DNA from 2 places in the Amygdalobacter indicium genome. Region 1 is predicted to be linked to the other one. Evidence: predicted binding sites of a transcription regulator. Region 1 holds the regulator's gene; the other holds the start of a gene.
What was found. Region 1 encodes HrcA, which represses chaperone genes, less so after heat shock. Its sites were predicted from a motif close to TGTTAGCACTCNNNNNNNNNGAGTGCTAACA; they were not measured.

Region 1 (15,882 bases):
CCGACTTTCAAGGTTAAGCTGATTAGAAAAAATGCCGCCGGTGTTGTAGATAATACAGTTAACGCAGTGGCTGAATTACAACAGGTACCGCAGGCTGATGCTTTAACCTTACGGGCGCAGTTTAACGACTTGGATTATGATTATTACGATCAAACCACGCACAGTTGGCAAAAGTGGCAATATACGGTCAGCGAGCAGATGGAAGGCGAAAATGCCGCCCTGTTCACACCGACTGTAAGTGAGACAACTATAGCTGAACCGGTAGCTGCTGCGGCCGGAAATAACAATGACGTCCCGGTAATTGCAGGCACGATCAACGTTACCAACACTTATACGCCGGCGAAGAACAAAACTGTCAAGGCGGTCAAAAAGTGGGTAGGCGGCAGCTCAGTCCACCCGACAGTTCACTTCAAGCTGTACCGTCAGGCAGGCACGGGCGAACTTGAAGAAGTGCCGACAGCCGAAGCTCCGATTAAAGAGTTAGCTAACGGAGTTGCAGAAGTGGAATGGCAGAATTTGACTTTGACGGATCAGGACGGTAATCCTTACACCTTCAGTGTCAAAGAAGTAGACGCACAGGGAAAGGATTATGAACCGGAGAATTATAAGAAAACGGAAAACGCTCTGGAAGTGACCAACACCTATGTCGCTCCGACAGACGGCGCAGCCAAAGCGACCAAGACGTGGGTGAACGGACCTGCTGACCGTCCGACAATTTACTTGAAACTTTACCGGCAAATTGAGGGCAAAGACGTGGAGGCCGTGCCGGAGCAGGAAGCGCCGATCAAAGAATTAAAGTCGGGCACAACAGAAGTGCTTTGGAACAAATTAACGAAGACTGATGCCGCTGCCAACCCGTACACTTTCAGCGTCAAAGAAGTAGATGCTCAGGGCAACGATTTCGTACCGGAGAACTACCAAAAGAAAGAAGAAGGCTTGACGGTAACCAACACTTATATTCCGCCGAAAAATGCAAAGGCGAAAGCGAAGAAAGTTTGGGTCGGGCAGAAAGATAAATTGCCGACTATCTGGTTCAAACTTTATCGTCAGGTAGAAGGCGGAGCGGCGGAGGCCGTACCGGAACAGGAAGCTGCAATTAAAGAGCTGAAAGACGGCTTAACTGAAGTTGAGTGGCAACAATTAACGGCTACCGACTTACAGGGCAGACCTTACATTTTCAGTGTTAAGGAGACGGATAAAGACGGTAAAGACTTTACCCCGAAGAAGTTCAAGAAGGAAGAAAAAGGTTTGCAAATTACTAACCGTAAACTTTCGGAGAACTATCGCCCCTTCATTAAAATTGACAAGCACTCTATCAGCCGCAGCGAACAGGTGAGACGACAAAACGGGGAACATCAGTCCAATAAACCCGTAGTCACCAAGACCGGTGAAACTAAAGTCATCAACGGGTTGTTGCCTTTAGTATTAATTGCTCTGTTGACGTTGCGCTATCGTAAACGCAAACGCAATTAACGTTCGCAAGCACAGGCGGTACAAGCGCTGAAACGTTTGTACCGCTTTTTTATTGCCAGGATGCAGCGACTTTTGCGGACTTGTACGGGGCTTTGGCTATTTTTCATTTATTAGGTATAATGAAATTAAGAGCTATTTAGTAAAAAATAGCCAATATTAAACCGGATAAATACAAGGAGAAAATTATGAATAAGTTATCATCCCGTATCCTCGCTGCCTCTTTAAGTCTCAGCCTCCTTTTGGCAACAAGCTGCAGCCGGACTTCAACCCCGCCTGCTACCTCGGCCACGTCATCGACTGCGACCTCCTCAACTGCGACAGAAGTTGCCGCGTTGGCGCCGGCGGAAGTTATTAAGCAGGCGCAGACCATGAGCAATGCGGAATTGTTCAAGAAAGCGGTGGCAGAGCTGGACGGCAAAACCATGTACGGTATCGGCACTTCCAGTCGCGGCAAAAATGCAGCCGAAGAATTTATTAAAGAATTACAGAAAATAAAACCGGATTTCAGCGGCAAAATTGCCTGGTCGCAACCGAAGAACAACTCCATATTCGAAGCCCTCAAAGCCGATATCCGCGGCGACAAAGGCACGTATTCCATGACGATGTTGACTGACGGCAATCAAGTTAAAAGCAAAATGTTCGATACCGGGCTGCTTTTGAATTATATTCCGCATGATTTCGCTCAGGCCGCCGGCGTGAATTTGGCAGGCGACGGCAAGCCCTTCTTGAATTTATTGACCGTGGTCAAGTGCTTTATGTTTAACAATCAGGGAAACGAAAAGTATAAGAACTTCTGGGATTTTGTGCAAAAAGATAAGCACCCGATGTTTATGGGCGTCAACAGTGAAACTATCGGCAAAATTTTCCTGTATATGCTGACAAGTGAAAAGTATTCTACCTTGGTGAAGGAAGCTTATGAGAAGTTAAGCGAGGAGCAGAAAGCTTATTTTGCCCCGACTATCAAGGCGATGGAAAAGGAAGCCAAGGATTTGGGCTTGACCGCGCAGAATGCCGCTTACGGTCTGGCTTGGGTCAAATTGTGGTGCAATCAATATAATAAAGTTACGGACGACGGCCCTATATGTGCCAAACTGGTCAGTAAATCGGCCGGGGCTGAAAGCGGACTTTTAGTTTATTCCAAATTGCGCTCGGTCCAAGAGTCGGATGAATCGTCCGTCAAGAATGTCACTGTCGCAGCCTATCAGGATGATTATCAGGGTATCGGCGGCTACACATTTAAGAATTATTTGATGATTCCGAAAACTTCCCCGCTGCCGTGGACAGCCTGTGCGTTTATTGCTTACATGACGACTTACAAAGAGGGCTTTAAGGCCTGGGGTAAAGATATCGGTTCTTATGCGTCCAATCCTGCGATTAATCAGGATCACAGCAAAGACGGCGAAAAAGACGGTAAATTAATTTATCCCGCCAAAAACGACCGTGGTATTGATTGGTGGGTGCAAAAGGGCCATGTTGTGGTGGAAGATCCGGAATATTGTAATAAAGTAGCGCCCGTACTCAGCGATGTCATTGATTCCTGGTTGCAGAATTGAGGCTCTTTACGGATTCCCCGGGAGCGGTCAAATTGGAATGTTACTTTATGAGGGAAGGTATGTTTAAAGAAAAAGGTATTTGGATTTTATGTATGATGATATTTACGATAATAGGGATACTTTCTATTGTTAATAAAGACTATTTTTATTTGTCTTTTTCACTACTAACAATAGGATTCATATTATCTAATGTCATATTGAAAGATTATAAATCAAAAAGTAGAGATTCTATAATTCAAGTTTTAATGATAATTTCTCTCTTTGCGATGAAAGTATTAAAAATAGAAAATGTAAAATTATCAATAGTGATGTGTATTGTAATTTCTTTACTGTACATATATATATTAATGAATCAAATAAAAATTTGGAGGAAATAAAGGTGTGAAAGCTCTAGTAAAAGCAGCCGGTGGTGTTAGAGCTATGGCTATAGCCATGTTTAACAGATGCATTGACTTATGTTGGGGGAGCAATACTTTCTGTAACAGGCCTTGATGAGTGTACAAAAGTATTTGAGTAATGCTTATAATAAATATAAAAATAAACTCAAGCGTACTAATTTGGTGAATTTAATCTAAATACCAAAGCGGCTAAGTTACAAATCTTGGCCGCTTTTATTTTCAAGCTTTGTGCTTAAAAAGCGTAGTTGCGCAAATCTATAATCTGATCAACTGTCATGTTCAAAAACTCAATGTCGTGCGAAACCAGCATAATCAGCGATTTTTCCTCGCGTCGACTGCGGATCAAAGCCGAAATATCTGCCATATGTGCATAGTCCATACCGCTTGTCGGCTCATCCATAAAGACTAAAGGACGTTCGCTTGCAAGGGCACAGGCAATCGCCAAACGTTGCTGTTGCCCGCCTGAGAGACTGAGCGGATGCCGTGCAAGCAAGTTGTTCAAGTCCAATTGCGTCAATGTTTGGGTAATTTCAGGTGCCTGCTTATTGCGCAGCCCGTAAACAATTTCTTTTCCGACCTCATCGGTGAAAAATTGATGACAGACTTCCTGCATCACCCAGGCGGATGAGCGGCGGCGCTGCCGGCGAGAAAGAGACTGACCTTTGTAAGACAAATCCGCCCCTTTTTCCAAGCCCATAAGCAGGCGCAAAAAAGAAGATTTACCTAAACCGTTAGGCCCGACAATCCCGTAAATTTGCTTTTCCTGCAGCTTAACAACCTGCATTTGCAGACCGTGATCCGCTTTAAATTTCAAATTGAGTCGGTCGATTGTCCACGGCCCGTCCTGCACAGGATCTTTGGCGACGAGCTTGACTCTTTCCCGTGTCCGTAAACCCAAGGCGCGCAACTTTTCCGGCGCGGCCGCCAGGAACTTCACAATCGGCCAATCAAGGATAATTGCGCCTTTTTGCAAAACGACCACCCGATCGACAATATCCATAGCGTAGTAAAGCCGATGTTCGGCCAGCAGGAGACTGACTCCCTTAGATTTCAGGATTTTTAATAAATTAGCCAATTTATCAATCGAAGGCCCATCCAAATTGGCTGACGGTTCATCGAGGACAATTAAAGGCGAGCCTGTAAGATAAGCTGCCGCTATTGCCAAAAACTGCCTTTCACCGCCGGATAAGGCGAAAATATCACGATTCAGCAAATGCTCAATGGGGAAAACGGCTAACAGCGCCTGCAGCCGCCGCTCCATTTCCGCTTTAGGTATCCCCATATTTTCCAGAAAAAAGACCAATTCCATCGTTGTATTGACGTTGAAAAAAGAAGTCCCGGGATTTTGAAAGACGCTGGCAACCAGGCGGGAGATAGCATACAGCGGTAAAGTTTCGACATCCTTACCGGCAATGGTCAGCTGTCCCTGACAGGCAGCGTGATTATAATGCAGCGCCAAACCGTTAATCGCCTGGATAAGAGACGATTTGCCCGAACCGCTTTGACCGGTCAACAGCACCGCTTCACCGGCTTTAATGTGTAAATTAATATTCTTTAATGTAGCTGCTTGAGTTTCCAAGTAGCTCAAACTGAAATCGGTTAATTTAAGCACAGCATACCTCCGAGCATGACCGTAAGAATAATCACTATATACAGAACATCTCTGAATTTGAAGGACATTTCCCGATAATGCGTCTTTTTTACAGGATTCATAATACCTTTAGTTTCGGCCGCCTCCGCCAGATCATCCGCCAAACGTGAAGCTGAAATCAAAAGCGGTACCGCTAAACTTTCTAAATACTGCAGCGGCTGTTTGAGCGATATCCCTCTGACTTTCATCGCCTGTCGAATCTCATGCACCTCTTCTTTGAAAGCGGGGAAGAAGCGAAACATAACGGCCAAAGGAATACTGACAGCCTGAGGTACTTTAATTTGGGCAAAAGCGGCCAGCAGACTTCCTACATCTGTCGTTGAAATCAGCCATTCTGCAGCTAAAAGCGGCAAGTAAAGGACTTTCAGAATAACTGCAAAAGAAATTAAAAAGGTGAGAGGCCCGACATCCGTCCCGAGGTAATTGCTCTGCAAGAACGACAGGAGCGCGAAAACGATTAGGGCCTTCAGCGCTTTATAAAATTCCTTCTCCAGGCAGAAAGCTAATGCCAACAAAGCCACAATCAGCCAGGACAGCAGGCTGTTCATACTGTAAAAGGGTGTAAAGCCCAACAACAGGGTTACAGCGATTTTGGTGAGAGGATGAAAGACATTACCTTCATCGACATAGACTGTACGCATTAGACAATTCCGGCTTTTTGAAAATGTTTCTTGAGCATGAGTTTACCCAAAAATGCGCCGATAATGCCACCGATGAAAGCAATTATGATAATCGGCGCGATATTAGGTAAGGTGAAAATCACAGATACAAGCTCGCTTCCCATCTTTTTAACCACCGAAGCCTGCATCTTGGCACTCAAAATTACGGCGAATAAGGGCATCATCGTCCAAATATTGAAGACGGCATGGGCCAGCATCATGGCCGAAAAAGACTTGTACTTCCCCAAGCGCAGGATAATTTCAGCCAAAATAACAAAAATAAGGCTTCCGGCGGGAACGATCCATGTATGACCGGTCAAGGCTAAGAGAATCGGCGGAATAATGCCGAAGATGAAAAATCCCCAAGGTTTTTGTAATTTGGTCATCAGCAGAATAACTACCGGGCCGGTGAAAATACCGGAAATAAAGGGTGCCAGTGCGAAAAAAATCCAGGCGATAAGGGCGCTCTTCATAGCCATCGCCGTCAATACACCCGCCATACTGCAAATGCAGATGAGTATATAATAAATTACCAAAAAAATACCTATATGTGTGAGGTCTTTAACCTGCAATTTATGATCCATAAATATATTTCCTCTTTCTATAAACTGCCAACCCTCTTTTAAGCGCCGAAAATTCGGCCGAAAAAGCTGATTTACAATTTTCTGAATCAGCATTAAATTAGCACGACTATAATTGCTTTGCAAGTAAAAAAAGCGGACTTCTAGAAGCGGCGGCACATGTCCGGAATTAAGCAAAATCTCATTTTATTTGTGCTTATTGCACAAAAATAATCTATGAAAAAGAAGAAAATCGTGCTAAACATAGACAAAGGAGCAAAAAATCTATATACTGACTAGTATATTTTCAGCTGACTAACGGATTAGCGGAAATTTTGAGAAAAATTCATTTGCAGAATTTTTTATGGGAGGAATTATGAAACGTTCATTAGCGATAGCCTTGAGTTTGGCTATAAGTTTAGGTCTATTTACGAGCTTAACCGCTTGCAGTCAGTCCGGTCAAAGCCCGAACAAAAATAAGGCGGATGCCGGCGAGGTAGCAAAGGTAATTGCTGAAGCTCAAAAAATGAGTAATGCCGAGTTGTTTAAGAAAGCGGCGGAAGAACTGGACGGCAAAACCATGAACGGTATCGGCAATTCCAGTCGCGGTAAAACGGCGGCCGAAGGCTTTATCAAGGAATTGAGCAAGATTAAGTCGGGCTTCAGCGGCAAAATTGCCTGGTCGCAACCGAAGAATAATTCCATTTTTGAAGCTTTGACTGCCGATATTAACGGCAATACTAAAACATATTCCATGACTTTAATTCAGGACGGTAACCAAATAAAGAGCAAAATGTTCGATACGGGCCTGTTATTGAACTATATCCCGCACGATTTTGCTCAGGCCAAAGGCGTTGACCTGGAAGCATCCACCAAACCGTTTATGGCGCTGCAGACTTTAATTAAAGTTTTCATGATTAATAATCAGGGCAAAACGGTTGTTAAGAATTTCTGGGACTTCGTCGCTAAAGACAGCAAGCCGATGTTTATGGGCGTCAACAGCGAACCTATCGGCAAAAACTTCTTATATATGCTGACAAGCGAGAAATACTCCGATTTAGTCAAAGCAGCCTTCGACAAATTGAGTGCAGAACAAAAGAGCTATTTTGAACCGACAATCAAGGCGATGGAGAAAGAAGCCAAAGAATTGGGCTTGAAAGCCAAAAATGCCGCTTACGGTTTAGCCTGGGTCAAGTTGTGGTGCAATCAATATAACGAAGTTACCGATGACGGACCGATTTGCAAGAAATTGGTCAGCAAGTCGGCAGCCGGCGAGACGGGCCTGTTGGTTTATTCCAAATTGCGTTCCGTGGAAGAGTCGGATGAATCTTCCGTTAATCACGTTAATATCGCCTCCTATCAGGACGGATATGTCGGTATTGGCGGTTACGGTTACAAACACTATTTGATGATCCCGAAAACTTCACCTTTGCCTTGGACAGCCTGCGCTTTTATTTCCTATATGACAACAAGTAAAGACGGTTTCAAAGCCTGGGGTAAAGATATCGGCGGTTATTCACCCAACCCCGCATGTAATCAGGACCACAGTAAAGACGGTGAGAAAGACGGCAAGACAGTGTTCGCCGCCAAGAACGACCGCGGTTATGACTGGTGGTTGAAACAAGGACAACTTGTTATTGAAGATCCGACATATTGTGCCGAAGTTTCTCCGGTTATGAGCGATGTTATCGACGGCTGGACGAAGAAATAAGTGGCGGCTGCTGCTTATAGGCAATGTACAAAAAATGATTTGAACTCGGTATTTGCCGAGTTCAAATATTATTAGAAAGAGTTACAGTGCATGTCAATAAACTTACAGACAAATTCTACTTTTAATCACTGGCGTAATTATCTGAAAAAACCGCAAAATGCGATATTAGTACTTTTAGGAATTGTTCTGTCATTTGCTACCATTTTTCCCATGGTCACAATTTGGCTTGACACCATTTCGATTCATGCCGGTTCAGTTGATGCACAAGTCAGCGGGAGACAAGCCGGGTACACGCTGTATAACTGGATCGATATTATCAGCGGTCGGCTGGCACGCCGCAATTTCTGGATTCCTTTGCAAAATACGGTGCTGCTTTCCGTTTTGGCGTGTCTGGTTGCCATCTGTTTCGGCGGTGTTTTCGCTTACTTAATTACCCGTACCGACATGAAGGCGAAAAAGTATCTCAGCAATATTTTTATTTTCCCTTATGTTATGCCGCAATGGACTTTGGCCGTTGTCTGGCAGAATATGTTTTACAGTAAGGCTGTGACAGGCGGTTCGGACGGCCTGTTGGCAGCTTTGACCGGAATTAAGATGCCTTTATGGTGGTGTCAGGGCTTATTCCCGACAGCTTTGGTTCTGGGAATTCACTATGCAGCTTTTGCCTATATCCTTGTAGGCGGTATTTTCCGAAACATGGATGCCAATCTGGAAGAAGCGGCAACGATTTTGAATACGCCTAAATATAAAATCTTTTTCCGAATTACTTTGCCGATGGTGCAACCGGCGATATTATCGACCGTGCTGTTGGTTTTCAGCAGTGCGATGGGCAGTTATCCGGTACCGCATTACTTGAATTTCACGACTTTGGCAACTAAATATGTCGATTTGAACGTCAACCGTGCCGGTCAGGCGAGTGCTTTGGCCGTAATTATGATGCTTTTCGGCATTGCCATCCTGCTGTTCAATCAGCTGGCTACCGGCGGGCGCAAAAGCTTTACCACGGTTACCGGCAAATCCGGCCAGGCGTCCAAATTTAATTTGGGTATCGGCAAGTATGTCATACCGGTATTTTTAGTAGTCTTTACCTTCTTTACCAGTATTTTCCCGGTTATTTCCTTCGCTTTGGAAACATTTTTGCCCAACCCCGGCGATTACAGCTTCTTCAGAACGTGGAATACGAGCAACTTAACCGTTAAATGGTGGATGAACAACACCGGAACAGCCGGCAGCATGTACGGTCAGAAGGGTATATTGTTCAACTCGACTATTTGGTACGCTTTCTTCGGTACGATTTTAGTTGCAGTTTCCTGCGCTTTCTTAGCCGGAACAATCGGCCTGCTGGTCGGTTATTGCGTCAGCAAAAATCGGCGCAGCCGTTTCGCCGCCTATGTGAACAGCATTGCCTTTTTGCCGTATCTTTTACCGTCATTGGCAGTCGGCGTGGCCTTCTTCGTCTTCGGTTCCAGAGCCGGTTTATATAACACTTATATCCTGCTGATTATTGCCGGTACAATCAAATATATCCCCTTTGCTTCGAGAGCTTCACTTAACTCTATGCTGCAGATCAGCGGCGAAATTGAAGAATCGGCAATCATTCACAATATTCCCTGGTTCAAGCGGATGACCAGAATTATCATCCCGATTCAAAAATCGGCCATTTTAAGCGGTTACCTCTTGCCTTTGATGACCTGTATCAGAGAATTGACATTATTTATGATGCTGTGTGCTCAAACCAAGTTGTTAACACTTTTACTGGATTACTTTGATGAAATGGGCTTATACGCATTCTCAGCCGGTATCAACCTCATGTTGATTGTATTTGTGATTATTTGTAATATGGCGGTCAACAAATTGACCGGAGCCAGCCTGGATAAAGGTATTGGAGGAAATTAATTATGGCAGAAATTATTTTAGAGAACATTGTTAAGCGATTCGATAAATTCTACGCAGTGGATAATCTGAATCTGAAAATTGATGACGGCTCATTTGTAACTTTGTTGGGTCCGTCAGGTTGCGGCAAAACAACAACCTTGAGAATGATTGCCGGCCTGGAAACTCCCACTTCCGGCAGAATCCTGCTGGACGGAGAAGCGGTATTTGACAGCGAAAAAGGTATCAACGTACCGGCGAACAAGCGCAATGTCGGTTTCCTCTTCCAAAACTACGCCCTCTGGCCGAATATGACAGTTTATGAGAACATTGCTTTCGGTTTAAGCAACATTAAGAAGGCGGTTAAAGAAGTTGACCACGAGTATCGGCAAGCTGCCAAATTGCACCAAGCTTTCAGCCAACCGGATAACCTCAAGCTGATTTTTCAGGAAAGTCGCAACAAAGACGGTAAATTGGATCAGAAAAAAGCACAAATTATGCTGATTGATTTCTATGAAATCAGCCTCAATGATGCCAAGAAAATTCTCAGTTTTAATTTGCAGACAGAAGCGGACTTAAGTGCCAAGGCTGCAGGGTTAGCCGCAGAATATGCGGAAATTCTCAACAAATTAAAAGCTATGTACAAATTAAGCGGGCGGGAGCTGAACGAAAAATTTGAAATTATCGAGCAGGGTAAAGTCAAAAAGACGGTGCGCAAGCTGACGAAGGAAGAAATTGACTTGCGTGTCCGTGCCGTTTCCCGAATTGTTAAAATCGGCATGTTTATGGACCGTTATCCCAATGAATTGTCCGGCGGCCAACAGCAACGTGTCGCTATTGCCCGAACACTGGCGCCGAAGCCGTCCGTTCTGTTCATGGACGAACCTTTATCCAACTTGGATGCTAAATTGCGCCTGGAAATGCGCTCGGAATTACAACGTCTGCATTTTGAAACCGAATCGACAATTATTTATGTTACCCACGACCAGATGGAAGCCATGACTTTGGCGAACAAAATTTGCTTAATGGAGAACGGTGTCTTGCAGCAATATGCTGAGCCTTTGAGAATATACAATCATCCGGCCAATATTTTTGTTGCCGATTTTGTCGGTAATCCTTCCATCAATCTGGTAGAAGCTGCCGGTACTGAAACTGCCGGTAAATTGACAATGACGGCGCTGACGGACTGCAAACTGTGTTTTACCCCGAATGACGCAGACTTTGACTTCACCCGCAACTTGCAGCAACGGCAACAAATAATTGCTGATAAAAAGGCGGAATTGCAGGCCAGACAGCAACAACGGGGCTATGTGGAAAAAGCCAACCGGGATCGACTTTTCCGCTATCAAATAGCCAAAATTACAGTCGGACCGGAGCTGAAAGAGTCTAAGCCGGCCACAGATGACGATTACGTGCTCGGCATCCGCCCGGAAGCTGTTAACATCGTTTCGACCGAGAAACAAGCGGGAACGCTGGAAGCGGAAGTATATTCCGTCATGCCTACCGGTATGGAAACAACGATGAAATTGCGTTTGGGCGATTATCTTTTGACCGCAGTCTTTTTCGGCGGCGTTGTCTATCCGATCGGCAGCAAATTGTATATCAATTTCAAAGAGCGGGAAATTAAATTGTTCAGTCGCAAGGACGGGACTTTAATTACCGGCGGCAGTCTGCAAATTCTCGTTTGAGCATAACTTCAGCCGATTTTTCAGAACGGAAAGCTTGCTGCTTTCCGTTTTTTATTGCCGCAAGGCGGAGAAACAGAAAGGGCGGAAATTGCGCCGCGAAAATATTTTTTGTCCTTATTTGACTTTCACAAGAAAGGTGCTACAATATCTTTAGCACTCAGAAGATAAGAGTGCTAAGCGCAGATGAAAGGTGGCGGGAGATTTACATGGACGAGAACAAACAGACAAACAGTCAATCTCTGTTACCTTTGGACGAGCGCAAGCGTGAGATCCTGAAGGCGGTAGTTGCCGATTATGTTTTGACCGCTATGCCTGTAGGTTCGAAATCGTTGGTTAAACGCCATGATTTGCATTACAGCGCCGCTACTATCCGCAACGAAATGGCGGAACTGGAGGAAATGGGATATTTGGAAAAGCCCCATACTTCCGCCGGCAGAATTCCTTCCGATGTCGGCTATCGGCTGTATGTCGATGAGCTGATTGAACCGACGCCGCTGAGCGCGAAAGAGCAGATGCAGGTACGCAGCGAATTAACTCGAGCTTTTGACAATATTGATCATTTACTGAGCAGCGCGGCGGAATATTTATCCGGTCAGACCGGTTATGCCAGCGTTCTGTTGGCACCGGAAACGGACAACTCTTACATCAAGCATATCAGGATGCTCAGCCCGGAACCTGGAAGAATAATGATAATCGTCGTTTTACAGGCGGGGTTGGTGCACAATCGCTTGGTGCGTGTCAGCGATATTTTCACATCCGAACAGTTACGCTCGATTGCGGCGGCAATTGAAAATTCAGTGAGCCGGAAACCTTTGAACAAGATTGATTTACTGACTATCGAACAGGCGAAGGAAAATGTAGAAATACCGGGAACTTTAACAGATCAGTTGATTTACGAAGCCTGGTTGGCCATTAAACAGGCGGATAATCCGGAAGCTTGCGTCAAAGGCATGCCGAATCTGTTACGTTATCCGGAATTTCAGGACCCGTCCAAAGCCGGCAAAGTTTTTAACGTTTTGTCGAACAACAAGGCTTTGTGCGGTGTGATTAATGCCGGAACTTTACCGGAAAATGAGGCGGTGCCGGCCAACGAGCAGGCATATTATTCTATCAGAATCGGGCAGGAGCTTATCGACAGCGATTTCAGCGACTGCAGTCTGGTAAGCAGTGTGTACAGTCTGCATGGTCGGCAGGTCGGTAAAATTAACGTTATCGGACCGCGAAGAATGAATTATGAACAGGTTGTCAGTCGAGTTAATTTTATCAGCCAAACGCTGAACGAAATCTTGAATGACGCGGAAATGCCGGCGGCAACTTCGGACGCTGCCGGAACGGAAGAAACAGAGAATAAGAGTGAGAGGTGAAACTTTGAACAAGGCAAAAAGTAAAAAACAACATGAGGTCAAAGCTGAATCTAAAGCTGAATCTAAGGTAGAGAAAAAGGCGCAGCCGACGGCAGAGACAGCCGCCGATGCTGCTGCCGCTGCAGCAGCTGCCGAGCTTGAAGCTGTACGGGCGGAATTGCAGCAGGCGCAGGACAATATCAGCAAATTGCAGGATGCCTGCTTACGCAGCCAAGCCGAGTTTGAAAATTACAAACACCGTACTGCAGCCGAAAAAGAAAGAATTTACGGCGATGCACTGCAGGACTTGTGCAAGGAACTTTTACCTTTGATTGACAATCTCAGTCGGGCCAAAGATGCACACGAACAACAGTTGGCGGCGGCCGAAAACCTTGAAGATAAGGCCAAAGAACTGGTTGACAGCTTAACTAAAGGCAGCGACCTGCTTTATCAACAGGGCAAAAAATTATTGGACAAACTGGGAGTCAGCGAAATAGAGGCTTTGGGTGCAACTTTCGACCCTAACTGTCATGCCGCCGTCTTGCATGTAGAAGACGAGCAGTACGGCGAGAATGAAGTTATTGAAGTGTTTGAGCCGGGCTACAAGTTCCATGAGCGGGTCTTACGGCCGGCGGTAGTTAAAGTGGCCAACTGATTTGCCGCCATCATGCCGCTGTCTGCAAGCTGCGGACAACGAAGCCGGTGCCGACAGCTGAAGCCGGCAGCACCGACAAATAAAATAAACAATCAATTAAATAAGAATAATTAGATTAAAACGTAAGAGGCTGAGATAACAGCCGGGAGGTAATTATGTCTAAGGTAATAGGAATTGATTTAGGTACAACAAACTCATGTGTCGCCGTTATGGAAGGCTCTGATCCTGTTGTTATTACTAATCCTGACGGTAACAGAACAACGCCGTCCGTGGTTGCATTTACCAAATCAGGCGAACGTTTGGTCGGCCAGGTAGCTAAACGCCAGGCTGTTACCAACCCCGACAGAACCATTCAATCGATCAAACGTGAAATGGGTACTGATTATAAAGTAAAAATTGATGATAAAAGTTACACAGCTCCGGAAATTTCCGCTATGATTTTGCAGAAATTAAAGAGCGACGCTGAAGCTTATTTGGGTGAAAAAGTCAGTCAGGCGGTAATTACCGTGCCGGCTTACTTCACCGATGCCCAACGTCAGGCGACCAAAGATGCCGGTAAGATTGCCGGTCTGGAGGTCTTGAGAATTATTAACGAGCCGACGGCAGCTTCTTTGGCCTACGGTCTGGATAAAGAAGAAGAACAAAAAATCGTTGTCTTCGACTTGGGCGGCGGTACCTTCGATGTCTCCATTTTGGAAATCGGTGACGGCGTCTTTGAAGTTCTGTCGACAGCCGGTAACAACCGTTTAGGCGGCGATGACTTTGATAAGCGCATCATGGACTATTTGATGGAAGAGTTCAAGAAAGCCGAGGGTATCGACTTATCGCAGGATAAGATGGCCGTACAACGCTTACGTGACGCTGCTGAAAAAGCCAAGATTGAATTATCCGGCATGACTTCCAGCAACATTAATTTGCCTTATATTTCCGCTGATGTTTCCGGTGCCAAACACCTGGATATCACTTTGACCAGAGCCAAATTCAATGAATTGACTCATGATTTGGTAGAGAAGTGCATGGACCCGGTACGGCAGGCGATGAAGGATGCCAATGTTACCAACAATGATATTCACAAAGTCTTACTTGTCGGCGGTTCAACCCGTATTCCGGCAGTCCAGGAAGCTGTGAAAGAGTTCTTCGGCAAAGAGCCGTTTAAGGGTATTAACCCGGATGAGTGCGTCGCTATCGGTGCTGCTATTCAGGCTGCAGTTTTGACCGGCGATGTCAAAGGCTTGTTGCTCCTGGATGTTACTTCCCTGTCCTTGGGTATTAAGACAATGGGTGATATTAACACCAAGATTATTGAACGTAACACAACAATCCCGACCAAGAAGAGCCAGATTTTCTCAACTGCTGCCGACGGTCAGACATCCGTGGAAATTTGCGTTCTGCAAGGTGAACGGACCATGGCGCAGGACAACAAACTTTTAGGAACATTCGTTTTGGACGGCATCGCACCCGCACCTCGCGGCATTCCGCAAATTGAAGTTACATTCGATATTGATGCCAACGGTATCGTCCACGTTTCCGCGCAGGATAAAGGCACAGGTAAAGAGCAGCATATCACAGTTACAGCTTCTTCCAACATGAGCAAGGAAGAAATTGATAAAGCTGTGAAGGAAGCTGAACAATTCGCCGAACAGGATAAGAAGCAGAAAGAGAAGGCCGAGTTGCATAACTCCGCCGAACAGGCTTCTTATATGGCCGAGAAGACTTTGAAAGATATGGACGATAAACTGACGGCCGACGAAAAGACCGGTATTGAAACAGCCAAGAAGGCCCTGGATGAAGTTAAGGGTACGGATAATTTGGACGACATTAAGAAGAAAATGGAAGAATTACAACAGGCCATGTTCAAGGGCACAGAGCGCATTTACAAAGAAATGGCCGCTCAAGCTCAAGCCCAACAGGCACAGCAGGCTCAACAGGGAGGACAGCAACCGGGCAACAACGCCGGCGGTCAAAACGGTAATAACGGCGGAACTTATGAAGCTGATTTCAAAAAAGACTGATTGAGTCGATGAAGTTCGCTGTCAAATAAAAGTGAGAAGCCGCAGCAGGCAGCCTGCCTGCTCGGTTTTTCGCAATTTTACGAGATTTTGAGGTAAAGACATAGTGGCTAAAAGAGATTATTATGAAGTTTTGGGCGTGGAAAAAGGTGCGTCGGAAAGCGATTTGAAAAGAGCTTATCGTAAACTGGCAAAACAGTACCATCCTGACTTACATCCCGGCGATAAGCAGGCGGAAGAGAAATTCAAAGAGATTAACGAGGCTTATGCTGTCTTAAGCGATAGTAATAAACGGGCTCAATATGACCAA
Region 2 (15,882 bases), 540 kb from region 1:
ACGGCACGATGAAAAGTCAAATTATTATAAAATTTCTGCTTAACCAATTTTTTGAAATTATCAACCGTTATCGGCGCTGTTTTCGGCTCCAAAGCTATAACAATTTCTCCCCCGTCGGCCATCTTCAACATCACCAAATCCGTTTCTTCTTCACTCCTGACGTATTTGCTCTGTTTTTTGCTCTCCTTAACGCTACCTGTAACTTCGTTTTTCGCTTTTTTACAGGACGTGACGCTCAGGCACAAAGTTGTTGCCAAAAACAGTAATAATACTCGCGTATACAATTTATAAATCTTATTTTTCATTTTTCCTACCTTCTATCAAACAAATTCACATTACAGGTTCGCTTTTTCCGGTTTCTTCAACCTCAGTCTCTTCCGGGGAAGCTAAATTTTGATAAAACTGCTTCCTTATATTATAAATGTTCATATCTATAATTTGATGCGGTCCCAGCTTAATTTCTCTGATTGTATCCGGATGCGGTAACTGTACACAATTTATATCGGCTCCCAACATCATGGAACGATTGACGGTTTTCCAAATTTCGAAACGGGAAGCATCCGTTGTTAAACAGCTGAAAAAAGTTTTAATAAAATTCCAGCGTTTAAGCCATGTCAAATCGTGAAACTCTTTTCCGATCTGCTCCAACAAAGTAACCATAACCAAATTGCCTTTTTCAGTCGTTCCGCCTAAGCCGGCATACGCAACTGCAAGTGTGCCGTCGGCAATTGAAGTTTCCTTATATTGCTTGAAATTCATGTGCTTTACCGCATTACCTCTTTTACCGCCGTTGAGGAGATTTTCCAGAAACTCCTGATTTTTCTGCAATAATTGTAAGGATGCATCGTCAATTTTCAAAGCTATGCCTTTAATAGAGTCAATCAAATCAACTAATTTACTTGCACTAAGCATATAAGTGTTATCAATTGTAATATCCAAATTACGCGCTAAAGTTGAAGCTACACTGTTAACGCCTCCGAGTAACCAACTTTGGCCTAAAGGATTATTCCCCAAACCGGATAAATTAACGTATAAATTCGGATTGACAAATTGCAGGACCTGCCTCCCTTCGCTTAAATTTTGGCTGAGAATCGCCATCTGCACGTTACTGTCGGTTTTTTCTTTATCACCGAGATTAAGAATTATCAAATTATGGTGCCAATTATCTTTCCCCGGCTTGTGTGTTTCCTTAGCCACCAATTCCTTAAGCGGCTGATCCAAATCATATAATTCCGATTTATATTCTTTGAAATCGATGAAAGCTGCCTGACCGATACCGTTATTGGCATTCTTTTCCCCTTCGCTCGTGTAAACATAACTGATACGATCTAAAGCGCGATTAACCAAAACTGTTCCCGCCACTGCAACAATAATTATTATGGAAATCAAAAAAGCGCTGAGCTTCTTCAACCAGGAAAAATTTCTGTTTTTACTTATTTTTTTGGAACGCATATTCACCTCAAATACATTAAAACATCTTTTTACAATTATAATACGCAACTTCCGATGTCACAATTTATGGATAACATCCTGCGCTATTTTCATCGCCGTCCAAACTGCAGTCATTAAATTATACCCGCCACAATCACCGACTAAATCCAACATTTCTCCACCGACATAACAATTTTTTGCTTTTTTCAAAGCTAATGTTCTCGGATCAATTTCGTGTAAATCGACACCGCCTAAACTGACTTGTGCTTCCTGCAGACTTAAAGTTCCCGTTAATTTCAGCGGCCAATGACGCAAAAAATATAAATAATCTGTATAATCATCAGGTGTCGTTTTCGTAATAAAAGGTTGTAATTCCAGCCATTGTTCAACCAAAACTGTCGCCAACTTGGTCGGTAAAAATCCAACTGTAAAAGTCAGTAAATTCTCTGCCTCCGATTTTTGCGGCGAATAGATTTTTTGCCATAAAGAAGATAAATCCGCTGCAGCGATATCATAGCAAAAGTCTAAAAGTAAATATGCCTTTTCTTTGGCCGAAGCGGTATTTTTACCGGCAGCTTTATTAGAGGCAATAAATTTCTTTTCCCAAATATTCAGATATTGTCTGATATTTTCGTCGTAGCAGTTTGTATGTGACGCTTTTTTGTTCGGAGATAAAAGATTATGATCATAACGCCATTTCACAAAATAATTCGACAAAATCAGGCTCACAATACCGCTTACCCCGTACTTAGTGAATAAAACTTCTCCTATCTTGGAAATTTGCACATTATCGGGCAGAATCAAAGTACACGCAGCTGCAACTTTTAAGCCGGTCAAGCGCAAATAATTGGGCTTACATTGCAACTGTACAAGTCCCGGCAAAATTTCATGACATGCTACTTGAAAATTCTGCTGTAAAATTCGATAAAGTCCTGCCGGCGCATTGGCATCACATTGGCTCAGACCACCTCCGGCTAAAACCAAATAGCGTGTATATATCGTTTTTTCCCGTTCAGCATCATCATTTGTATTGTCCGCAATAACCGTAGTCAAGACATATCCGCCTGCTTTTTCGGTAATTTCGGTCACGCGAGAATTACATTGTAATTCAACTTTATTAGCCGCAACTTGTTGCCATAAATTATCTCTGATTTGTTTAGCCGATAAATGGCGGGGATATAACCATTTATCTTTTTCCGTCAAAATTACACCGTGTTCCCGCCAAAACTTGAGAATTTGAGGTAATACCGTTTCTTTTCGGCCGTGCGTAAATTCCTGCCAAAAGCGTTCTTTTTCCTCCGCTGTCAAACATGACAGGCTGTGATAATAAGAACTGTCCCACGTCGCATTGGCTAAATTACAACGACCGTTACCGGTTTTTGCCAATTTACATCCGGGAATCTCCTCACTTTCAAGTAACAAAACTCGCTTATTTTTACCGTTTAAATTCAAAGACGCAGCTAAAGCCAAGCCGCAAGCACCTGCTCCCACAATAATCAAATCATAATTATTCAACTTATCCACGATATTAAATCCTTACAAGAACTTCGGACCGATTAATCCTAAACACGCAAAACTTTATTTTCCGTAACAATAATTAAGCGATTACGACTATCCAAAGCCAAACGGATAATATTACTGCTGACCTTAAATTTTTCACTTTTAAAATTACTCATATTAATACGATAAACAGTATTTCCATCGTGCAAAGTTGCATAATTAGCATTAGTAATTAACTTTTCCGGGTTATTGCCTACAGCTACGGAATTATTTTCATTAGGCTCCGCATCGGATGTATCAACATAGTACAAACGTAAACTTCCCTGGAAAGTTCGAGAAGCCAAAAGCGCAATACCGTTATGCACTTCTCTAGCTTCTTTCAATTCCGCCAAAGAAAACCAGTGCTTGAATTTGCGATTTACAAGATGGAAAACATCTGATTCGCTCAACAATACCAAGCTGTTAACTCGACTTTGCAAAATTAAAGGTAGAGCACCGTTATATGATATTTGATAATTAACCACAACTTTCAACGTATTCAGGCTGAAACGCGTCAAAAGAGGATACATTTTTACGCCGTCGGTATTGAGTAAACTTAAATCAAGGAAATTACCGTCCTGCGAAAAAGCGGCTCCCAATAAATAACCTGAATTTTGACGATCTTTGATGTCATAATCAAACAAATGTTTTCCTTCCGGACTCATCAAACGAACCGCACCCTTGCTTTTATCTCCCTGCATAATCAAAGCTACATGTCCATCGGCAGATAAACTCGCCCCTTGTATGGAATCCTTAGCCTTAGCCCGATAAACTAAACCGTAACGGTCGAATAAATAATAATTTGTACCGCCTTCATCATAAATAACGGCATATTTTAAATTGTTAACCACCTGAGGTTTATTTAACTGCACCGGCTGAGAACGATTGCTGACTCCTTGCATGTTCAGGTATTCGACAGTCCCGGATGAAACTTGTAAAACCGTATCGTCAGCAAAAGGATATAAAGTATTAGCATTACCGTCTACCAGAAAACCGTCCAACGGTTTCCTGCCGTTATCAACAAAAATTTGTTCATCCAAAGCTTTATCTCCGGAAGTCAATAACGGATAAACAAGAAGAAAAAGAACGCCGGCAAACATAAAGATCAAACACAAAACCGACAATTTCAATAAATTCTTACTATTCTTCGCCATTGTTCACTCCTTTTAGCTCATATCGTTTAATTGTATCTTAGCAGAAGGTAAAAATAAAGTTAGCTAACCTAAATTTTTACCGATAATTTTCTTGGATCGTGCTAAAGACATTTTAACTAAATTACTCAATTCGCCGGCAAAATCAACTTGTCTGTTCTCATCTTTCAGCTCATTTCTGCTGATCAAATAGTGCGTAAATTGATTGTTAATATACAAGTAATAATTTCCGAGGTTAGCTTCATGCAAGGTAAATTTCAATTCATGGCCATCTTGGAAAATATACTTAATAATGTACGCTGCCTGACTGTCATTATCCAAAAAGCTCGTCTTCCAAGCCAAATCTCCGATATCTATACGCTGCAGCAAATTAATAATATCGGCACTTTTCAACCATAAATCGGCGGTCAGACGCTCATTTTGCTTAACAGGTAATTCTGTATAATTTCCTTTTTCATATCTTTCATGCGCCTGCAATTCTACCTGCTGCGGCATAACAAAACCTTTATCGTCCTTTTTCGCCTTTAAAACTTCCTGTATTAATAATCTTTGATAATTATTCCAAACAATCTGTTTATCGGCTGCCGGCAATTGCGGAACTACCGAATGTTCTTTGATCAAACTGTAATTAACAAAATTTAATTGTAAATCAGCAGCCTTATCCGGATAAAATGAGTGAGACTGCAGATCAGGAAAAATTATACTGCATGTATAATTCTGATTACTGATACTGATTTCTTTCACTTCAGAATAAGGAAAAGCAAAAGGTTTACCGGCCAAATAACTGTGTTTATTCTGTAACAGTCGTTGCAATTTGCCCCGCTCCAACAAATAGACATACGAACTTGAAGAAGTTTTCACATAATAATAGTCGGCAACTGCCTTTCCGACTGTAATCTCCCAAAAATTATTGTGACCGAGCGAGCCCAGACGACAACGAATTAAAGGCTGCGCAAAACCGTATTTTTCAATTTGCGTCTCTCTTTCATCTGCCGTATCGGCTAACTCATCCACCACCGTATCGGCATGCAAAGAAGTTAAAGCATCAACTATTGCTTGAATTTTTTCCTGTTTGGTAACAGTATAAATCGGCCGATAACTCAACCATAAATCTGCTGTTGTATTATCTGTTTTAACAGTTTCCTTCACCGCATCGATATAAAAATCATCCGGCTTTCTGACAAAGGATAAATAATCCACTTCTTTCCCGCTCATCCGGTTTAAATGTTTATTAACTAAAGCGAACTTGCCTAAGAAAAAAGTCTTAACTTTACTGTCAACAGTATAGACTACATTCGAATTGTCAAAGCGTAAATAAAAGTAATCCGTATTTTGGCCGGTAGCGCGCCCGATACTGATAGAAAATTCCTGCCTGTTAGTAAGACGACATCTTACATAAGCCAAAGGTTGATGCAAACCGTAATTCTCAAGTTCATTTTCTCCGTTGGCCATAATGACATTATAAATTGGCAAATCTAATAATGCGTCCAAAATATTACTTATAACTTCCGAATCAACACTATTAATGTTCGGTTGCAACAGCTGCCAGGTAACACCGTGACTGACTGCAGCGGTATCGGCCAAAGCTTGAGCTATTTTTTTATCGTTTTTAATACTGAACTGTCTTTTGGCTGAAACATTCAAAGTTGAACCCTTATTAAGCAAATAAATACTGCCCTCTTTATTTTCAATTTTAAGAGAATCAATTTTTTCCGCCTGCAAAGTCAAAAGATTGCCGATTTGTTTATCAACTTCTTTGGTTGCAGCCTTACTCAAATGCAAATTGGCACCTAAACTGAACAAATAATAAAGAAGCAGACCGCCGAATAAAACAGCGAGAAAATATGCTGCTAAACGTATTACCCTGAATTTATTCATAATACTCAAAACTTGTTAGGGTGTACCCTCCGAAAATAACGTTGAATCTTAGTTTGAAAATGTTCATCGAGAGAAAGCAAAACGCAATGTTCGGCGGCAAACGGTTTCAGTCGCTTGGACCTTTGCCATAAAGACGGGGAAGCAACATCCGCCTGGCTTAACGTGATCAGGTAATATTTATATTTTTCCGTAAAATATCCCGGTGTAAAATCATAAGCTGCCCGTTGCTTAGCTTTGTTCCAATCCTCTTCCTTCTCTAAAAGCTGAACATTCTGCAGCTTCAAAAGATCAACTTCATATAAAAGCGAACGGCGTTTTTTGCTATAAACTATTGCTACACTAAAGTCGGAATTAATCAAAGAATATTCATACTCAGTTCTTAAAGCATCTTTCATATACCACAGCAAAAGCAAAGCCAAGACGCAATAAATCAGGATAATATAAGGAATTTCCCAAAAAATCACACCTGCAGCCACAACAGCGATAAGCAATATTATCGCATATAGAAGCTTTAAACTCTTGGGCGCTTTAGTCGGAAATAACTGTTCCACATAAACATCTTCAAGCATATTACTACCGTACCTTTGAATTATTTACCTTTAATTTTAGCATAATATATCACACAATATATTAAAAAAGCAGTGTACTCCTGCAAGTACACTGCTTAATTTACTTAATAGGCGAATTATTAATACATACCGCCTGCACCGGGCATTGCCGGCATATTTCCGCCCGCAGGCTCATTCTTAGGCAAATCAGCCACACAAGCTTCAGTCGTCAATAACATAGCTGCAACGGAAGCAGCGTTTTGTAAAGCCGAACGTGTAACTTTGGCCGGATCAACAATACCGCTCTTAATCATATCGACGTATTCATCTGTCAAAGCATTGTAACCTACGCCGACTTTGGCATTCTTAACACCTTCCAGAATAACACTGCCGTCCAAACCTGCATTCACGGCAATTTGACGCACAGGCTCTTCCAAAGCACGCAGAATAATACCGATACCGGTCTTGACATCACCGCTTGCCTGCTCAAGTAAAGGCTTAATTTGCTTCATCACATCAACATAAGTTGTACCGCCGCCGGGGACCATACCTTCTTCAACACCGGCACGAGTAGCTGACAAAGCATCTTCAATTCTGTACTTACGTTCCTTCATCTCTGTTTCAGTAGCTGCACCGACTTTAATTACTGCAACACCGCCGGCCAACTTAGCCAAACGCTCCTGCAATTTTTCTTTATCGAAATCGGATGTAGTTGCAGCAATTTGAGACTTAATTTGTTTAACACGTTGTTCAATCAAGTCTTTGTTGCCGGCACCGTCAACAATAATTGTAGTATCCTTATTAACTTTAACTTGACGGCAATGACCCAACTGTGCCAAATCAGCATCCTTCAAATTGTACCCCAACTCTTCGCTGATTAACTGACCGCCTGTCAAAACTGCAATATCCTGCAACATTTCCTTACGACGATCACCGAATCCCGGAGCCTTAACTGCGATAACATTTAATGTACCGCGCAACTTATTAAGAACCAAAGTAGATAATGCTTCACCTTCAATATCATCTGCTATGATAAACAACTTGGCACCGCTTTGAATAACTTTCTCCAACAACGGCAAAAGCTCCTGAATATTACTGATTTTCTTATCAGTAATCAAAATCAGCGGATCATCAATTACAGCTTCCATCTTCTCCATATCGGTGCACATATATGCCGAAACATAGCCGCGATCGAACTGCATACCTTCAACAACTTCCAATGATGTTTCCATGGTCTTGGCTTCTTCTACTGTAATAACACCGTCTTTGGAAACCTTTTCCATAGCATCAGCGATTAATTGACCGATTTTCTCATCGTTAGCTGAAATGGAAGCGACACGAGCAATATCATTCTTTCCTGTAACAGGGACAGCAATCTCCTTAATGCCCTTAACTGCAGCATCTACAGCTTGCTTAATACCTTTTTGCAAAATAATAGGATTGGCACCGGCTGCAATATTCTTCAAGCCTTCTTTAATAATTGCCTGAGCTAAAACAGTAGCTGTTGTCGTACCGTCGCCTGCAACATCATTGGTCTTTGTAGCTACTTCTTTCACTACTTGAGCACCCATATTTTCAAAGCGATCTTCCAACTCTATTTCTTTAGCAATAGTTACACCGTCATTGGTGATAATCGGTGTACCGAAAGATTTATCCAAAATAACATTACGTCCTTTAGGACCCAAAGTAATTTTTACGGTATTAGCCAGCTTATTAACGCCGGCTTCCAAAGCCTTACGCGCATCTTCATTATATTTAAGTTCTTTAGCCATAATTATTCCTCCTCTTTTAAGATGTTTACTCTACGATTGCCAAAACGTCATTCTGCTTCATAATGGAATAGGTCACGTCATCCAATTTTACTTCTGTTCCGGCATACTTGCTGCAAATAACCTTATCGCCTACCTTTAATTCCATCTTAATATCCTTAGTTCCGGGACCGACAGCAACAACTTCCGCTACTTGAGGCTTCTCTTTGGCTGAATCAGGCAAAAACAAACCGAATTCATTCTTGCACTCTTGTTCAATCATCTTGATCACTACACGATCTGCTAACGGTTTAATGTTCATTAAATTGACCTCCTTTGGCACTCTCAACCTTCAAGTGCTAACAAGGATGATTGTAGCACAGTGTTCCTTTATAGTCAAAGTCAAACAAGGTCAAAGAAGGCGATTTCAAAAAATTTTCACATTTACCCGCATGCGCCGCCTGCAGGCAACCGAAGAATTGTCAACTGCAGTTACAAAAAACCTCTTACCTGTCCTCAGTTGAAATTAACCGTAAAATTCAACTGAATAATAAGCAAGAGGTTATTAATAAAATTCAATTATGCCTGATAACCGTTAGGATTTTTCGACTGCCAATTCCAAGTATCCCGACACATATCTTCAATATTACGTTCAGCTTTCCAATGCAGAATTTTTTCCGCCTTGCTTGCATCAGCATAAACTGTAGCCGGATCGCCGGGTCTTCTGCCGACAATTTTGTATTTAACATGTAAATTGTTGACCTTTTCAAAGGTATGCAACAATTCCAAAACACTTGTCCCCTTACCGGTGCCCAAGTTGAAAGCAGCTACACCTGTATGCTCGGCGGCATACTCCAAAGCTTTAATATGTCCTAAAGCTAAATCCACGACATGAATATAATCACGCACTCCTGTGCCGTCCACCGTAGGATAATCATTACCGTAAACTGAAAGTTCCGCCAACTTACCGACAGCAACTTGAGAAATATAAGGCATCAGGTTGTTCGGTATACCGTTAGGATTTTCTCCGATCATACCGGAAGCATCCGCACCGATAGGATTGAAGTAACGCAACAGACAAACACTCAGTTGCGGATGAGCAAACGCCACATCCCGCAAAATCTGTTCAATCATCAACTTTGTCCAACCGTAAGGATTCGTACAGGGACCAAGGGGCATATCTTCCGTTAAAGGCATTTTTTCGCTGGCCCCGTAAACAGTAGCTGAAGAACTGAAAATAAAATTCTTACAATCATACTTCTTCATCATTTTCAACAAAGAAATTGCAGAAATCAAATTATTATCGTAATATTTCAGCGGTTCGGCAACTGATTCGCCGACAGCTTTGAAACCGGCAAAATGGATAACGGCGTCTATTTGATTATGGCTGAAAACCCCTTCCAATTTGGCTAAATCCTGAATTTGTGATTCAACAAACTCTACCTGATAACCTAACAGATCCGCTAAGCGTTGCAACACCAACGGCGACGAATTGGAAAAATCATCCATCACCAACGTATGGTATCCGGCCCGTTCCAATTCCAAAACCGTTTGGGCACCGATATAACCTGCTCCACCTGATACTAAAATCTTACCCATAAAATATCCTCCTGCAATTGTTGCCAGCAAATGCTGAATTTATTTACTCTTCATCCCGATCAAATTTACGTTTTCTCGGCTTTGCTTCAAATTGATTAAAGGATGTATGATTTTCTTTGTGTTGTGCATAAGCGGAAGAATTGCTCTTGCGATAATTATTCTTTTCGTAATTTCCGGAATTACGTTCAAAACTACGCTCGGAATTGCGCTCAAAGCGATCCGAACGGCCTCTTCTTTCCGTTCTTAAAGGCGAAGCTGTCGCTCCCGGCAGGCAGTCTTTAATTGACAAATTAACCCGTCCCTGATCATCAACTTCGATAATCTTTACCTTAACACTGTCACCGACATGCAACACATCCTCAATATTTTCCACGCGCTCCGGTGCAACCTTGGAAATATGTACCATACCTTCTTTTCCCGGCAAATACTCGACAAAGGCGCCGAACGACATCAAGCGGGTTACTGTGCCTTCATAAGTTTCACCAACTTCCGGTTCCCGTACAATCCCTTCGATAATCTTAATGGCCTTTTTACCCATCTCACTATCTATGCACGAAACATATACATGGCCTTCTTCATCAATGTCAATTGTTGAATTGGTAAGGCTGATAATTCTATTAATAGTTTTACCGGATTTACCGACAACTTCACCGATTTTATCTGCCGGAATTTCAGTCTGGAAAATCTTAGGTGCCCAAGGGGACAACTCGGTTCTTGGAGCCGGAATACAAGGTAAGATCACATCATTAATAATCTGCAAACGACCTTTTCTCGTCATAGCAAAGGCATCTCTGATAATATCCAACGTCAGGCCCTTAACTTTAATATCAACCTGAATAGCAGTAATACCTTCTGTTGTACCGGCAACTTTGAAATCCATATCACCGAAGAAGTCTTCAATTCCTTGAATATCCATAAATACTTTATAGTCGTCAATATTATCTTTAGCTGTAATCAAGCCACAGGAAATACCTGCTACCGGGCGGCTGATAGGAACACCGGCTGCCATCAAAGCCAAAGTTGAAGCACAAACTGAACCTTGAGAAGTAGAACCGTTACTGGAAGTAACTTCCGATACGTTTCTTATGGCATAAGGGAACTCTTCTTTACTCGGCAAAACGGCTAATAAAGCTCTTTCAGCCAAAGCACCGTGACCGATTTCTCTCCGTCCCGGAGATCTTGAAGCCTTTGCCTCACCCGTACTGTATCCCGGGAAATTATATTGGTGGATATAACGTTTCTCAGTCTCGGTCGATAAATTATCAACTGCTTGAGCGTTAGCCAAAGACGCCAGTGTACATACAGTAACAACTTGTGTCTGTCCCCGTTGGAACCACGCTGATCCGTGTACACGAGGTAATAAATCAATACCGCAACTTAAAGGTCTGATAGTGAAGAAATCACGTCCGTCAACTCTTTTTTCGTCATTGTATAAATAACTGCGTACGACTTCTTTCTCCAGATTGTACATAATTTCAGTACTTAAGGCTGCCAGCTCTTCTCTATCGGCATAGTGTTCTTTAATTTTTTGAGCCAAAGCATCGACATTATTGTCGCGTTCGGTTTTATCGGTTGTTAAAACACACTGCTTCAATTCCTCCCCGACCAAAGCTCGACATTCGTCCAGAACTTCCTGCGGTACAGCACTTGAAGTATAAGTATATTTTGGCAATCCTATTTCTGCCGCTATACTCTTAATGAAACGGCAAATTTGGCTGATAACTTTATGTCCTTGACTGATAGCATCAAGCATCACATCATCCGGTACCTCATTGGCGCCGGCTTCAATCATACAAACCTTATCTTCCGTACCGGCCAAAGTTACATACATATCGGAAGCTTCACGTTGACGTGTATCGGGATTAATAACAACTTTACCGTCAACCAAGCCTAAAGCGACTGCAGCTGTCGGGCCGTCCCAAGGAATATCTGAAATAGCTACGGCAATAGAAGAACCAAGCATAGCAGCTAATTCCGGTTCATTATCCTGATCAACCGACATAACCAAGTTGTTCACATGAACATCATTGCGTAAATCTTTAGGAAATAAAGGACGCAAAGGACGATCAATAGCTCTGGATGTTAAAATGGCATTTTCTGAAGGTCTGCCTTCTCTTTTCATAAAACCGCCCGGGAATTTACCCATAGCGTACATCTTCTCTTCATAATCAACACTTAAAGGAAAAAAATCCACGCCGGGACGCGGCTCTTTCGAAGAAGTTGCTGTTGATAAAACAACAGTATCACCATATCTTACTAAACAGGCGCCATTAGCCAAAGGTGCTAAATGACCGGTCTCAATAATCAATTTACGACCGCACAGGTCAAACGAAAATTCTCTTTTCACACTATTTCTCTCTTTCTTATTCTTCAATCATAATAATAGCATTTTTTCACGTCCATACAAGCAAAAAAGGAGCTGACAATAAAAAAAACCCGAAACTGGTTCGGGTTTTCTTTCAAGAACGAAAATAAATTACTTACGCAAATTCAAGCGAGCAATCAAAGAACGATAACGTTCGATATCGACCTTCTGCAGGTAACCTAAAAGGCTGCGACGCTTACCGACCATCATCAACAAACCGCGACGGCTGTGGTGATCTTTCATATGATCTTTCAAATGATCCGTCAAATGATTGATGCGCTCAGTCAATAAAGCAATCTGAACTTCCGGTGAACCTGTATCACCTTCGTGGGTTGCATACTCTTGAATAACTTGCAACTTTTTGTCCTTATCCATTGTCCTATCCTCCTATATAAACCTTAAACTGAGCCGGCTTCGGACAAAGCACAGCTAAGTAAAAGGTAATTAACCTTAAATTAGTCGTTAGACTTAACAATATTAATGTCGGCACCCTTACCGTCATCATCTCTATATGAGCTGGGGAAATCCTGTTCTTCTTTCTTCTTGCTGATAGATAAAGCTGAACCTTCAGGCTCACCCAAATTCATCACAGACTTAATGCTGATGGAAATACGACGACGCTCCAAATTAACTTCAAGCACTCTTGCTTGAACTTCTTGACCGACTTTCAGCACTTCTTCCGGCTTTTCAATCCGACGGTTGCAAATTTGTGAAATATGGCAAAGAGCATCCACACCCGGAGCAATATTCACAAATACACCGTAAGGCATAATTCTGGCAACCTTTCCGTCAACAATCGAACCGACAGGGTACTTCTCATCGATTTGGAAATAAGGATCGTCTTCCAACTTACGATAACCTAAAGAAATACGCTTGGATTCACGATCAAAGTCCTTGATATAAACCTGAACCTTGTCACCGATTTTAAGAACTTCTTTCGGATGACGAATATGTTTCCAGGACAATTCCGTCACATGGATCAAACCGTCCAAGCCGCCTAAGTCGACAAAAGCACCGAAGTTGGTCAAATTACGTACCGTTCCTTCATAAACATCGCCGACTTCCAAGTTATCCCAAATAGCTTCAGCCTGTTTGTCGCGAATAGCTGCCAATAAGCTGCGGCGAGAACCTGTGACACGCAAACGTCTGCTGTTGCTGTCGTCAAACGCTGTAATCAAAATTTCCAATGTCTGGCCGACATATTTATCCAAATCTTCAACTGCATGCAACTCCAACTGTGTACGATGGATGTAGATATCAGCTCCGCCGTAAGAAGCGATAACGCCATCTTTCACTTTGCTGACAACTTTAACTGTAACCGGAGTTTTCTCTTCATACGCTTTTTTCAAAAGCTCCTTATATTTGTTAAAGTCCACTCTAGCTTTGGAAAGCAAAATTTCCTTGCCCATTTCAGTATTGCGAATACTGCGAACATAAATTTCAATTTCCTGATGATCTTCAATAGCCTTATCCAAATCGAAGTCCGGTGTCTTCAAGAATTCGCTCATCGGAATCTTGCCTTCCGACTTGTCTTTAACATCAACATAAACAAAATCCGGGTCATAACGAACGATCACACCCTTGATAATCTCTCCGCGCTTCAATTGCGGAATATTATCAATAAAATCCGAGAAACTGACGTCATTGCCTGTTTCGGCTGCTTGCTTATCGACTGCATTTTGGTTCTTGGCTGTTTCTTCTAAAGCCTCTTGGTTTTTGGTTACTTCTGTGTTCTCATTCATTATACGAATGACCTCCGTGATTATACTATCTGGTGCCGAAGCTGATGCTGCAACACCTACTTGTTTCGCAGCTAAAACTCCTTTGACCTTCAGTTCCGCCATATCGGCCGCACTTTCAATCAAATAAGTCTCACCACACACCTCAGCAGATAAATCAACTAATCGCTTAGTATTGGAACTACTTCGGTCGCCTATGACAATCATGACGTCTTTCGTACTTGCCAATTCCTTCGTAGCTAGTTGCCGATCAACTGTAGCTCTACATATTGTATCAAAAATGAGCAGTTGTTCAAGATGTAAAGTTAAAAAATTTGAAATTTTTGTAAATTCTTGATGGTTGAAAGTCGTTTGAGCCAGTAAAACACTGGGTAAATTAGCTAAATTTAAGGTTTTCAGCTCCGTTAAACTCTCAGCAACAATCACATTATTCTCTGCAAAACTTATTTCACTTACAATTTCAGGATGTCCCCGATGTCCTGCCAGAATAATTTGATAACCAGCATTGTGGTATTTAGCTATTTTATTTTGAATAAAACGAACGTAACCGCAAGTTTCATCTATGACTTTGCAATTCTTATCTCGCAACCGTCCTAATTCTTCCCCTGTAATACCATGAGCCCGAATCAGCACCGTCGCCCCGGGTGCAACAGCATCAGCTTTATCTACCAGAATAAAACCGTTGGCAGTTAAATTATTAACTACCTGTTTGTTATGAATAACAGCACCGTACATATAACATTTTTGCCCGGTTTGTAAAGCTTCAGCCAACTCATAAGCTTTATGTACAGCTTTTTTTACCCCGTAACAGAAACCGTAACTGCCGGCTAACGTATATGATGCCGGTGCCAGGGAAGAGTTTTGCAAATTATTTTGTTTGTAATTCATGTGATTTTAACTCGGAATATGTCGGATACGGTCGCTTAGCCAAATCATAGGCGGATTTGAGCAAATCATAAGCAATTTCATCATCACTCTGCCCGGCATTATAACGTTCTTCCAATTTGAAAGCTTTTTGAGTCGACAATCTGATTTTTGATCTGAACTTAAAATCACCGCTGATTCCGACCACCAGAACTTTCGCTTCGGCTTTTCTGATTAATCCGACAATTGTTGCACTTGGCCGGTATTGCATTAATTCAGCTTTAGTACGACAGCGATGCCCTTGCGGAAAAATGCCGACAATTCTTTTAGCCTTTAATCTTTGAATTATTGTCTTTATAGCTGTCAGATCAACTTTACTGCGGTCAAAGGGAATTGCCGCCCACTCCTGCAGAAATTTTCCGAACAGAGGAATATTGAATAATTCACACTTACAAACCCAATCAACCCAAGGATTCAAAGCCAAAATTATTAAAGGTACATCAAAAAAATTTTGATGGTTTGCAATTAAAACTACAGGTTCTCTATCTTCAGCGGATAAACAAGTAGCAAAGTTATCATCAACTTCTATCTTCCAGAACAATTTCATAAAAATATAAACAGTTCTGATTGTAAACAGGCGCCAGCCATAACGCGACTTATAAATATCCGGTAAATCACTGACCGACAAAGCTCTTGCTTTATTGTTATTTTTCATACATAAACCTCAAAATCTATACAATCGGTTGAATAATTGCGCTTATACGTTCCAAAACTTCCTGAATATCCATCTGACTGGAATCAATATAAACTGCTTCTTTCGCCTGTTTTAACGGTGCCAGTAAACGATTAATATCTTGGAAATCACGTTGATTAATTTGATTCAATACACTTGTATAATCACATTCCAAACCCTGCTGATTCAAATCCTGCCACCGTCTGCTTGCTCTTTCTTCCGGTCTGGCATCAAGATATATTTTAACATCAGCTTGCGGTAAAACTACAGTTCCTATGTCACGTCCG

Region 2: a site for HrcA is predicted at 8,630-8,660, ahead of PYS60_RS03855 (co-chaperone GroES). Genes of this name have one in related genera too.

What each region holds. Positions count from the first base shown of each region.
Region 1 covers NZ_CP118866.1:1,453,514-1,469,395, reverse strand. The annotation lists gene PYS60_RS06280 (leucine-rich repeat protein) at 1-1,473, shown strand, start outside; gene PYS60_RS06275 (hypothetical protein) at 1,659-3,026, shown strand; gene PYS60_RS06270 (ABC transporter ATP-binding protein) at 3,657-5,036, opposite strand; gene PYS60_RS06265 (energy-coupling factor transporter transmembrane component T) at 5,024-5,716, opposite strand; gene PYS60_RS06260 (MptD family putative ECF transporter S component) at 5,716-6,318, opposite strand; gene PYS60_RS06255 (hypothetical protein) at 6,671-8,005, shown strand; gene PYS60_RS06250 (ABC transporter permease) at 8,096-9,901, shown strand; gene PYS60_RS06245 (ABC transporter ATP-binding protein) at 9,904-11,565, shown strand; gene hrcA (heat-inducible transcriptional repressor HrcA) at 11,772-12,929, shown strand; gene PYS60_RS06235 (nucleotide exchange factor GrpE) at 12,934-13,563, shown strand; gene dnaK (molecular chaperone DnaK) at 13,719-15,575, shown strand; gene dnaJ (molecular chaperone DnaJ) at 15,679-15,882, shown strand, end outside.
Region 2 covers NZ_CP118866.1:915,606-931,487, forward strand. The annotation lists gene PYS60_RS03820 (peptidylprolyl isomerase) at 1-305, opposite strand, end outside; gene PYS60_RS03825 (LCP family protein) at 331-1,452, opposite strand; gene PYS60_RS03830 (NAD(P)/FAD-dependent oxidoreductase) at 1,510-2,955, opposite strand; gene PYS60_RS03835 (DUF5711 family protein) at 2,994-4,124, opposite strand; gene PYS60_RS03840 (DUF4340 domain-containing protein) at 4,188-5,999, opposite strand; gene PYS60_RS03845 (hypothetical protein) at 6,005-6,568, opposite strand; gene groL (chaperonin GroEL) at 6,688-8,319, opposite strand; gene PYS60_RS03855 (co-chaperone GroES) at 8,345-8,617, opposite strand; gene galE (UDP-glucose 4-epimerase GalE) at 8,875-9,894, opposite strand; partial or broken gene PYS60_RS03865 (polyribonucleotide nucleotidyltransferase) at 10,163-12,241, opposite strand; gene rpsO (30S ribosomal protein S15) at 12,371-12,634, opposite strand; gene PYS60_RS03875 (bifunctional 4-hydroxy-3-methylbut-2-enyl diphosphate reductase/30S ribosomal protein S1) at 12,715-14,886, opposite strand; gene PYS60_RS03880 (lysophospholipid acyltransferase family protein) at 14,867-15,577, opposite strand; gene cmk ((d)CMP kinase) at 15,594-15,882, opposite strand, start outside.